DNA from 3 places in the Acidovorax sp. DMC1 genome. Region 3 is predicted to be linked to each of the others. Evidence: predicted binding sites of a transcription regulator. Region 3 holds the regulator's gene; each other region holds the start of a gene.
What was found. The regulator sigma-54, encoded in region 3, starts transcription at its own class of promoters, with help from an activator protein. The targets are predictions, from matches to a motif close to TGGCANGNAANCTGCTTT.
Positions count from the first base shown of each region.

Region 1 (3,243 bases), on a different contig from region 3:
GCGCGAGAGGGCGGACCAGTCGCGGCCAGTGGCCACGCTGGAGGGCGTTGCAGGTGCCTTGGGGGCAGATATCGCAGCCTTTTGGCTTCTTGCGCTAGTGGATGATGCGCTTGCAGCTACAGTATTCATAGCATTCTGTGCGGCCACGGGGGCTGCATCCAACGGGGAGTGAAAGACGGCACTGACCATGGTTTTCTCCTGTGCAGGGCTTGCTTGCGGGGTGGCCGGGCGGGCGCTGGGGCAGGGTTGCCGTCAGGCCTTGATCTTGAAGCCGTCGGCGTACTTGGCGGGGTCCTTGCCGTCCCACACCACGCCGTCGATGAGTTTGCTGGTGCGCAGCACATCCTTGGGCACGCTGATCTTCATGGCGCTGGCCACCGACTTGTACAGATCGACCTGATTGACCTCCTTGGCCACGGCCAGGTAGTCGGGGTGGCTCTTGAGCAGGCCCCAGCGCTTGTGCTGGGTCAGGAACCACATGCCGTCCGACAGGTAGGGGAAGTTCACCGCGCCGTCGTTGAAGAACTTCATGTGGTTGGGGTCGTCCCAGGTCTTGCCCAGGCCGTTCTGGTAGCGGCCCAGGATGCGCTGGTTGATGGCGTCCACGCCCGTGTTCACGTACGCCTTGCCGGCCACGGTCTCGGCCATCTTCATCTTGTTGGAGAGGCTGGCATCGATCCACTGGCTGGCTTCGAGTACGGCCATCATCACGGCGCGCGTGGTGTTGGGGTACTTCTTGACGAACTCGGCCGTGGTGCCCAGCACTTTCTCGGGGTGGTCCTTCCAGATGTCCTGCGTGGTGTTGGCCGTGATGCCGATGCCGTCCATGATGGCGCGGTGGTTCCAGGGCTCGCCTACGCAAAAGCCGTCCATGTTGCCCACCCGCATGTTGGCCACCATTTGGGGCGGCGGCACGGTGATGAGCTTGGCGCCCGACAGCGGGTTGATGCCCGCAGCCGCCAGCCAGTAGTGCATCCACATCGCGTGGGTGCCGGTGGGGAAGGTGCCCGCAAACGTGTATTCGCGCTTCTCGCTGGCCATGAGCTTGGCCAGGGACGGGCCATCCACGGCGCCCTTGTCGGCCAGGGCCTTGGAGAGGGTGATAGCCTGGCCGTTGTTGTTCAAGTTCATCAGCACGGCCATGTCCTTCTTGGGACCGGCGGTGCCCAGGTGCACCCCGTAGACCAAGCCGTAGAGCACGTGGGCAAAGTCCAGTTCGCCGTTGACCAGCTTGTCACGCACGCCAGCCCAGCTGGCTTCCTTGTTGGGGACGATGGTCACGCCGTATTTCTTGTCAAAGCCCAGCACCGAGGCCATGACCACGCTGGCGCAGTCGGTCAGCGGAATGAAGCCGATCTTGACTTCCTTCTTCTCGGGGGCGTCGGAGCCCGCTGCGTGGACAAGCGCGCGCAGCGCGGGGCTCACACCCACAGCGCCCACGGTGGCGGCCTGCAGCACGGTGCGGCGGTTGAGGCTGGTTTTCAACAGATCGGTCATGGGGCATCCCTGGTGGCGTGAAAAACAAAAAAGGCGTCCTCACACCGCGCCTGGCTGCATCAAAGCAACGCCGGGAGCGGGTGGGGACGCCTTTGTCCTGGGTGAAGCCTGGAACGGGGCCGGGGCTCCTTGCCAGCACCGGCCCGCCGTTGGGTCAGTGCTGTCAGTGGTCAGACCTGCATTGGTCTTGCACTGTGCAATGCAAAGCGCGTGCCAGCGTGCGCTGCGCCATATTGGAGCGTTGGTTGCTATGGAATGAATAGCTGTCTGCGGTTGATTGATAAGCGCTACACGTCTGCGGGGCTTGCAGCAGGGGTGTTCTTGTTGTGATCAGTGTGGTCGCACTGCCTTTGTGCGGCGCACCATTTGGGAGGGGCCTTGGAATTGGGCGCGGCCCAGGCGAGGGATGCCAAGCAATGGCCGCCGAGCCGCGTATGCGGCGCTTCGCTTGCGTGCGAGGGCATCGTCCCCCTTCCCGAATGACGCAGTCATTCGAGAGAAGGGGGAAGCGGCGCAGCCGCTCAGGGGGGGGTCTCTGGTTTTATCCCAGCAGATCCATCACGTCCAGCATGCGCTGGGCCACGTCCACGAGCTTCAAGCCCTTGTCCATGGCGGTCTTGCGCAGCTTTTCGTAGGCGGCCTGTTCGGTCAGACCCTGGCGCTGCATCAACAGGCCCTTGGCGCGGTCGATGGTCTTGCGGTCTTTGAGCTCGGTCTTGGCGTCGGCCAGCTCGGCGCGCAACGCCTGCTCGTGCTGGAAGCGGGCCATGGCCACGTCCAGAATGGGGCGGATGCGCTGCGGTGCCAGGCCCGCCACGATGTAGGCAGACACACCGGCCGCCACCGCGTCCTTCACGTGCGAGGTGTCTTCATCGTTGGTGAACATCACGATGGGGCGGCGTTCGTCGCGTGTGGCCATCACCACATGCTCCAGTGCGTCGCGGGCCTCGCTCTCGGCGTCCACGATGATCAGGTCGGGCTGGAGCTGGGCAATGCGCTCGCTCAGAAACACGTCGGCGGGCAGCGTGGCCACCAGGTTGAAGTTGTTCTCCAGCAGCCCGATGCGCAGCGCCCGCGACCGCTCCGCCTGTTCCACGGAGTGTTCGTCGTCAGGGTCGGCGACTGCCAGATCCGGGGCCACCACCACGATGCGCAAAGCCTCATTCATACCGGCGAGGATAAGCAATTTTTACGCCACAAATTGGTGCGCCGGGGTGGTGCACACCCTCCGCGGGCCCTTGCAGCCTCCCTGCGCTCCGGGTTATCCCGGCCACAAGCCCGCTGCGCCTCGCGGTACTGGGCCCCGTTGCAGGGCCTGAAAGTTGCTAATACTGACACCGTGGGAGGGCATACCCGGTAGCCCGCCCAGCAGGGCGTCGCATATACATCTGCACACACAGTCACACTGAAATGGAGTTTTTTGCATGAACAAGCACATCAACCGGCGCCGCTTCTCGGCCAGCATGGCCTTGACCGCAGTGGCGACTGCCGCACTCCTGACCGGATGCGGCAAGGTGCCGGACACCATCAAAATTGGTGTAGCGCAGCCCCTTTCTGGCCCGCTGGGCGCCCTGGGGCAGGATCTGCTCAACGGCGTGAAGCTGGCGGTGGATGAACTCAACAAGTCCGGCTACACCGTGGACGGCAAACGCGTGACGCTGGAGGTCGTGTCCGTGGACGACAAGGCCGACGCCACCACCGGCAAGGCTGTGGCGCAGCAGCTGGTGGATGCGGGAGTGGTGGCCG
Region 1 is NZ_JBQUYO010000013.1:4,157-7,399, reverse strand. It holds gene ntrB (nitrate ABC transporter permease) at 1-189, opposite strand, end outside; gene ACT531_RS20780 (CmpA/NrtA family ABC transporter substrate-binding protein) at 253-1,497, opposite strand; gene ACT531_RS20775 (ANTAR domain-containing response regulator) at 2,039-2,665, opposite strand; gene ACT531_RS20770 (branched-chain amino acid ABC transporter substrate-binding protein) at 2,922-3,243, shown strand, end outside.
Region 1: a site for sigma-54 is predicted at 1,696-1,713, ahead of ACT531_RS20780 (CmpA/NrtA family ABC transporter substrate-binding protein). Genes of this name have one in related genera too.

Region 2 (3,243 bases), on a different contig from region 3:
CGGTCAGCTCGGGCGCAAAGGCGGAGATGACGGCGATGCGCGGGGTGTCGTCCATCCGTACTGCCGTCTTGCTGGGAGCTGTAACGGCGCAGCCTGCGACCATGGCGGCCAGTGCCAGAGCGCCCATAAGACGTGAACAGCGGGTAGCCAACGAGGCTTTTGCGGCGGGAAGTGAGGTCATGGGGCCTTGTCAGCGGTTCATTGCGGGGGCATCCAACAAACAGGCCACCGCGTTGTGAGGATGGCCTGTTCACGCAATAGAAAGGGCAAGCGGGCAGGGCGCCCACCGCCCGCCGTGCTTACTTGGCCGTCGATTTGGGCTGGCTGTCGTCCACCTTCACGGTGAACTTGCCGGCCAGGATGTCGGCCTCCTTGGCCTTGACCTTGGCGACGATGTCGGCAGGCACCTTCTTCTCGAACGTGCCCAGGGGCGCGAGTTCAGAGCCCTTGTGCTTCATCATGGAGTACGGGCCGTAGTCCTCGGCGGTGAACTTGCCTTCCTTGACCAGCTTGAGCGCGCGGTCGATGCTGGGCTCCATGTGCCAGATGGCCGATGCCACCACCGTATCGGGGTATTGCGGCTGTGTGTCGATCACGTTGCCGATGGCGAGCTTGCCCTTTTCCTTGGCCGCATCGCTCACACCAAAGCGCTCGGCGTAGAGCACGTCAGCGCCTTTGTCGATCATGGCGAAGGTGGCTTCCTTGGCCTTGGGGGGATCAAACCAGCTGTTGATGAAGGTGATGGTGAACTCGACCTTGGGGTTGGTCTCCTTGGCGCCCGCCATGAAGGCGTGCATCAGGCGGTTGACCTCGGGGATGGGGAAGCCGCCGACCATGCCAATCTTGTTCGTCTTGGTCATGCCGCCGGCCACCATGCCGCTGAGGTAGGCGGGCTCCTGGATGTAGTTGTCGAACACGCTGAAGTTGGGCGCCTGCGGTTTGCCGGAGGAGCCCAGCAGGAAGGACGTCTTGGGGAAGTCTTTGGCCACCTTGCGGGCGGCGGCTTCCACCGCAAAGGCCTCGCCCACGATGAGCTGGTTGCCGCCGGTGGCGTACTCGCGCATCACGCGCTCGTAGTCGGCGTTGCTGACGTTTTCGCTGGCCTTGTATTCGATCTCGCCGCGTGCTTCGGCGGCCTTCAGGGCCTTGTGGATGCGGCTGACCCATTGCTGTTCAAAAGGCACCGTGTAGATCGCCGCGACCTTGAGCTTGGACTGCGCGAAGGCCAAAGAGGGCGCCATCGCCATGGCGGCCGAGAGGGCCATGGAGGTGCAGAGCAGGCGTCCGGTGAAGATGCGGCGAGTGGTCATGGTGGGGTTCCTTCAGACAAGCAAACAAGGAGGTTGGGTGTGCTGCTACCAAGCAAGGAGCGCGCCAGTCGGTGGCGGTGTAACTGCAAACCAGCGGCAAGTCTGCCAGAGGAAAGCCACCAGTTGGTAAAAAAATGGTGCGTGCGTGCAGAGCTTCCGAAAATCAGCCTGCGGTACCCCACCAGGGTAGGGCCCGCAATGGGCTGCTACGCAACGCAGAGAGGCACAGTGACGAAAAAAAGCCACCGCTGGGCGGCAAGCCCTGCGGTGGCTGGTGCACGGGCGCTGACGCTGTGCGCTTATTTGGTGCCAAAAATGCGGTCGCCCGCATCGCCCAGGCCCGGCAGGATATAGCCGTGGTCGTTCAGCTCGCGGTCGATGGCGGCGGTGAAGATCGGCACGTCCGGGTGGGCCTTTTGCAGCGTGGCCACGCCTTCAGGGGCGGCCAGCAGGCAGACGAACTTGATGGAGCGGGGGTTGAGCTTTTTCAGGCGGTCCACGCAGGCTGCGGCCGAGTTGCCCGTGGCCAGCATCGGGTCCACCACGATGATGTCGCGCTCGTCCATTTCGGACGGCATCTTGAAGTAGTACTCCACGGGCTGCAGCGTGGCCGGGTCGCGGTACAGGCCGATGTGGCCCACACGGGCGCCGGGCACCACGTTGAGCATGCCGTCCAGAAAGCCGTTGCCCGCCCGCAGGATGGAGACCAGCACCAGCTTCTTGCCGTCGATCATCTTGCCGGTCATGGTCTCCAGCGGGGTTTCGATCTGCACATCCTGCAGCGGCATGTCGCGGGTCACTTCATACGCCATCAGTGTGGACAGCTCGCCCAGCAGGCGGCGAAAGCTGTTGGTGCTGGCGTCTTTCTTGCGCATCAGCGTGAGCTTGTGCTGGACGAGGGGGTGGGTGATGACGGTGACGTTGCTCATGGGGAACCTGAAAGGAGAAGGGCAGAGGCCTCGGTGCCGATGCACCGGCGCGCTCTGCCGCGCGGTGAGTAAAAAAGTGGGGGCTAGTCTGCCAGAAACCGTGCCAGCCGCGACAAATCGACGTTGCCGCCGCTGATGAGGATGCCGACGCGCGCGCCATGGATGTCCACGTTGCCGTGCTGGGCCCCAGCGAAGGCCAGGGCGCCTGTGGGCTCGACCACGATCTTCATACGCTCGGCAAAAAAGCGCAGGGACTCGACCAGTTGCTCGTCGGTGGCGGTGACCATGTCGTCGGCCAGGCGCTGGATGATGGGGAAGGTGAGCTGGCCCAGCGCCTGGGTTTGTGCGCCGTCGGCAATGGTGTGGGGCGTGGGGATCTGCACCACATGCCCGGCTTTGAACGACTGCTGGCCGTCGTTGCCCGCTGCGGGCTCCACCCCTACCACCCGGCATTGCGGTGCGAGCGCCTCGGCGGCGAGCAGGCTGCCGGCCAACAGGCCACCGCCGCCGACGCAGACGAACAAGTAGTCCAGGTCGGGCACTTCTTCAAAAAGCTCTTTGGCCGCCGTGCCCTGGCCGGCGATGACATGGGGGTGGTCGAACGGGGGCACCAGCGTCATGCCGCGCTCCAGCGCCAGGCGGCGGCTGATGGCCTCGCGGTCTTCGGTGTAGCGGTTGTAGGTGACGACCTGGGCGCCGTAGTCGCGCGTGGCGGCCATCTTGGAGGCGGGGGCATCCTCGGGCATGACGATGGCGGCGGGCATGTCCAGCAGCCGGGCCGACAGCGCAATGGCCTGGGCGTGGTTACCGGCCGAGAATGCGAGCACGCCGCGTTCGCGCTGCTCGTCGGTGAACTGGGCCAGGGTGTTGAATGCGCCCCGGAACTTGAAGGCGCCGGTGCGCTGTAGGTTCTCGCACTTGAAGAACAGCTGGGCGCCCAGCCGCTCGTCGGCAGTGCTGGAGCGCAGCACGGGCGTGCGGTGCGCCATGCCCTTGAGCCGGTG
Region 2 is NZ_JBQUYO010000009.1:190,108-193,350, forward strand. It holds gene ACT531_RS18430 (5'-methylthioadenosine/S-adenosylhomocysteine nucleosidase) at 1-127, opposite strand, end outside; gene ACT531_RS18435 (BMP family protein) at 300-1,310, opposite strand; gene upp (uracil phosphoribosyltransferase) at 1,610-2,239, opposite strand; gene ACT531_RS18445 (threo-3-hydroxy-L-aspartate ammonia-lyase) at 2,323-3,243, opposite strand, start outside.
Region 2: a site for sigma-54 is predicted at 1,360-1,377, ahead of ACT531_RS18435 (BMP family protein). Genes of this name have one in related genera too.

Region 3 (3,243 bases):
CTATGGCAGCCGCAAGGTCGTCAAGGACGTGTCCCTGGAGGTGCAAAAAGGCGAAGTCGTGGGTTTGCTGGGCCCCAATGGCGCGGGCAAGACCACTTCGTTCTACATGATCGTGGGCTTGGTACGCAGCGATGCGGGTGACATCCGTATCGACGGCCAGTCCGTGGCCCACATGCCCATCCATCGCCGGTCGCGCCTGGGGCTGTCGTACCTGCCGCAAGAAGCCTCCATCTTCCGCAAGCTCACCGTCGAAGAAAACGTGCGCGCCGTGCTGGAACTGCAGCGCGCCGATGACGGCCAGCCGCTGTCGCGCGATGCCATCGAAGAGCGCCTGACGGCCCTGCTGCAAGAGCTGCGCGTGGACCACCTGAGGGCCTCACCCGCTCTGGCGCTGTCGGGCGGCGAGCGCCGCCGTGTGGAGATTGCGCGGGCCTTGGCCACCCAGCCGCGTTTCATCCTGCTGGACGAGCCCTTTGCGGGCATCGACCCCATCGCCGTGATTGAAATCCAGCGCATCATCGGCTTCCTGAAGGCGCGCGGCATTGGGGTGCTCATCACCGATCACAACGTGCGCGAGACGCTGGGCATCTGCGACCACGCCTTCATCATCAGCGACGGCCGCGTGCTGGCGCAGGGCACGCCGTCCGAGATCGTGGACAACGCGGAGGTCCGAAGGGTGTACCTCGGCGAACACTTCAGGATGTGATGAAGCCTGGACTGTCGCTGCGCGTCTCGCAGCATCTCGCATTGACCCCCCAGCTCCAGCAGTCCATCCGGCTGCTGCAGTTGTCCACGCTCGAACTCTCGCAGGAAGTCGAGCAGATGCTCGACGAAAACCCGTTCCTCGAACGCAATGCCGACGAAGCCCCGCGCGAGGAATTTGGCCTGGAAGCCGCCGACACGCCTGCACAGGCCGACGACTACAGTGCCGATGATGCTATGTTTTCAGGAGCTACCAGCGCAAGCAGTACTAGCGCTGATAGCCAAAACGACGCTGAAATCTCCGGCGGGGGCTCGGACGAGCCCGACTGGAGCGGCGACGGCACCGTCGAGATGGCGCCCAACGATGCCGAGTGGGGCGGCGACGCCCCGGCACGCACCCGCAACGACGCGGAAGGCGACGAGGCCGATGCCACCGAGCTGGCCCGCTCGCACGAATCGCTGACGGCCTTTTTGCACCGCCAGGCGCTGTCGCTGCGCCTGTCCGAAGTGGACACGGCCGCGCTGCGTTTCCTCATCGAATCGCTGAACGACGACGGCTACCTCGAAGAGCCGCTGGAAGAACTCGCCATCAGCCTCGTCGGGCCCGACGACCTGGAACAGATCGAAGAGCTGGTGCACCGCTTCACGGTGGCCCAGCGCCTGCTGCAAAGCCTGGAACCTGTGGGCGTGGGCGCGCGCAATCTGTCCGAATGCCTGACGCTGCAGCTCGCGGCGTTGGCGGCCGACGAAGACAGCGACGCCGACCCCGAGACCGTGCAGACCGCTCTGCGCATCTGCCAGCAGCCGCTGGAGATGCTGGCCCGCCGCGACATCCGCCGCCTGACGCAGCTGTGCAGCGAAGGCGGCGTGGCTGGAGAAGAGCGTACCCGCGCTGCCATGGCACTCATCGCCCGCCTGGAACCACGCCCGGGCCGCAAGTTTGCCGACGTGGAGCGCAACATCATCGTGCCCGACGTCATCGTGCGCAAAGCCGGTCGCGCCAATGGCAGCGGCCAGCAGAGCTTCATCGTGCAGCTCAACCCCGACGTGATGCCCCGCCTGCGCGTGCACGACATCTACGCAGGCGCCCTGCGCGGCCACAAGGGCGGCGAAGGCCACCAGGGCATGCAGCAGCGCCTGCAGGAGGCGCGCTGGTTCATCAAGAACATCCAGCAGCGCTTTGACACCATCCTGCGCGTGTCGCGCGCCATTGTCGAGCGGCAAAAGAACTTCTTCACCCACGGTGAACTGGCCATGCGCCCGCTGGTGCTGCGCGACATTGCCGACGAACTGGGCCTGCACGAGTCCACCATCAGCCGCGTCACCACTGCCAAGTACATGGCCACGCCGATTGGCACCTACGAGCTGAAGTATTTCTTTGGCTCGGGCCTGGGTACCGAAACGGGCGGCAATGCATCGAGCACGGCGGTGCGCGCACTGATCAAGCAGTTCGTGTCGGCGGAGAGCCCGGCCAAGCCGCTGTCCGACAGCCAGATCGCCGAGATGCTCAAGGAGCAGGGCATCGAATGCGCGCGCCGCACCGTGGCCAAGTACCGCGAGGCGCTCAAGATCGCGCCGGCGAATTTGCGCAAGGCGTTGTAGCCGCCTCGGCAGCTGGCGCACGGCGCGCCTGCGATGCCGTACCTTTTCTGTTGTTTCCGTATTACCTACCGCAGCCCACCATGGCCCGCATCGTCTTTGACCTTCCCCCGTACTTCGGCTTTGCCACCGAGCTGCAGATCTACATCAGCCACGTGAACCAGGGCGGGCATCTGGACAACGCGCAGCTGCTCACCCTGGTGTCCGAAGCACGCGTGCGTTTCTTCCAGTCGCTGGGCTACCCCGAGGCCGATGTGGGCGGCCTGTCCATCGTGGTCGGCGACATCGTGGCGCAGTACAAGTCCGAAGGTTTCCACGGCGAGACCATGCGCGTGGAGATGGCGCCTGCGGACTTCAACCGCTACGGTTTCGACCTGGTGTTCTGCATGACCGAAAAGGCCTCAGGCCGCGAGGTGGCGCGCGGCAAGATCGGCATCGTCTTCATCGGCAAGGCCAGCCGCAAGGTCGCCCCCATCCCGGACTCCATCCGCCAGCTGCTGGCCCGGGCGGGGGAGCCCGGTTCCCCCGCAGTGCCCGAGCGCGTATCCTCCCCATCGACATGAACCAACTCCAACTTTTTCTCCCTTGCGCCGCGGGCGTCGAGGGCTTTCTGGCCGACGAGGTGCATGGCATCACCGGTCTCACGGGGCAAGACCTGCTGGTGGGCCGGGGTGGTGTGCTGCTGCGCGCCTCGTGGCGCCAGGCCATGCAGCTCAACCTGCACAGCCGTCTGGCCCAGCGCGTACTGGTGCAATTGGCCCACCGCCCGTACCGGTCTGAGAACGACCTCTACAACATGGCCAGCGATGTGGCTTGGGAGATCTGGTTCACCACGCGCCAGACCTTCAAGGTCGAAGTGACGGCCCAGCACAGCCCGCTGCAGAGCCTGAACTTCGCGGGCCTCAAGGTGAAAGACGCCGTGGCCGACCGCTTCCGCCACAA
Region 3 is NZ_JBQUYO010000008.1:20,523-23,765, forward strand. It holds gene lptB (LPS export ABC transporter ATP-binding protein) at 1-706, shown strand, start outside; gene ACT531_RS16295 (RNA polymerase factor sigma-54) at 706-2,304, shown strand; gene ACT531_RS16300 (acyl-CoA thioesterase) at 2,385-2,864, shown strand; gene ACT531_RS16305 (THUMP domain-containing class I SAM-dependent RNA methyltransferase) at 2,861-3,243, shown strand, end outside.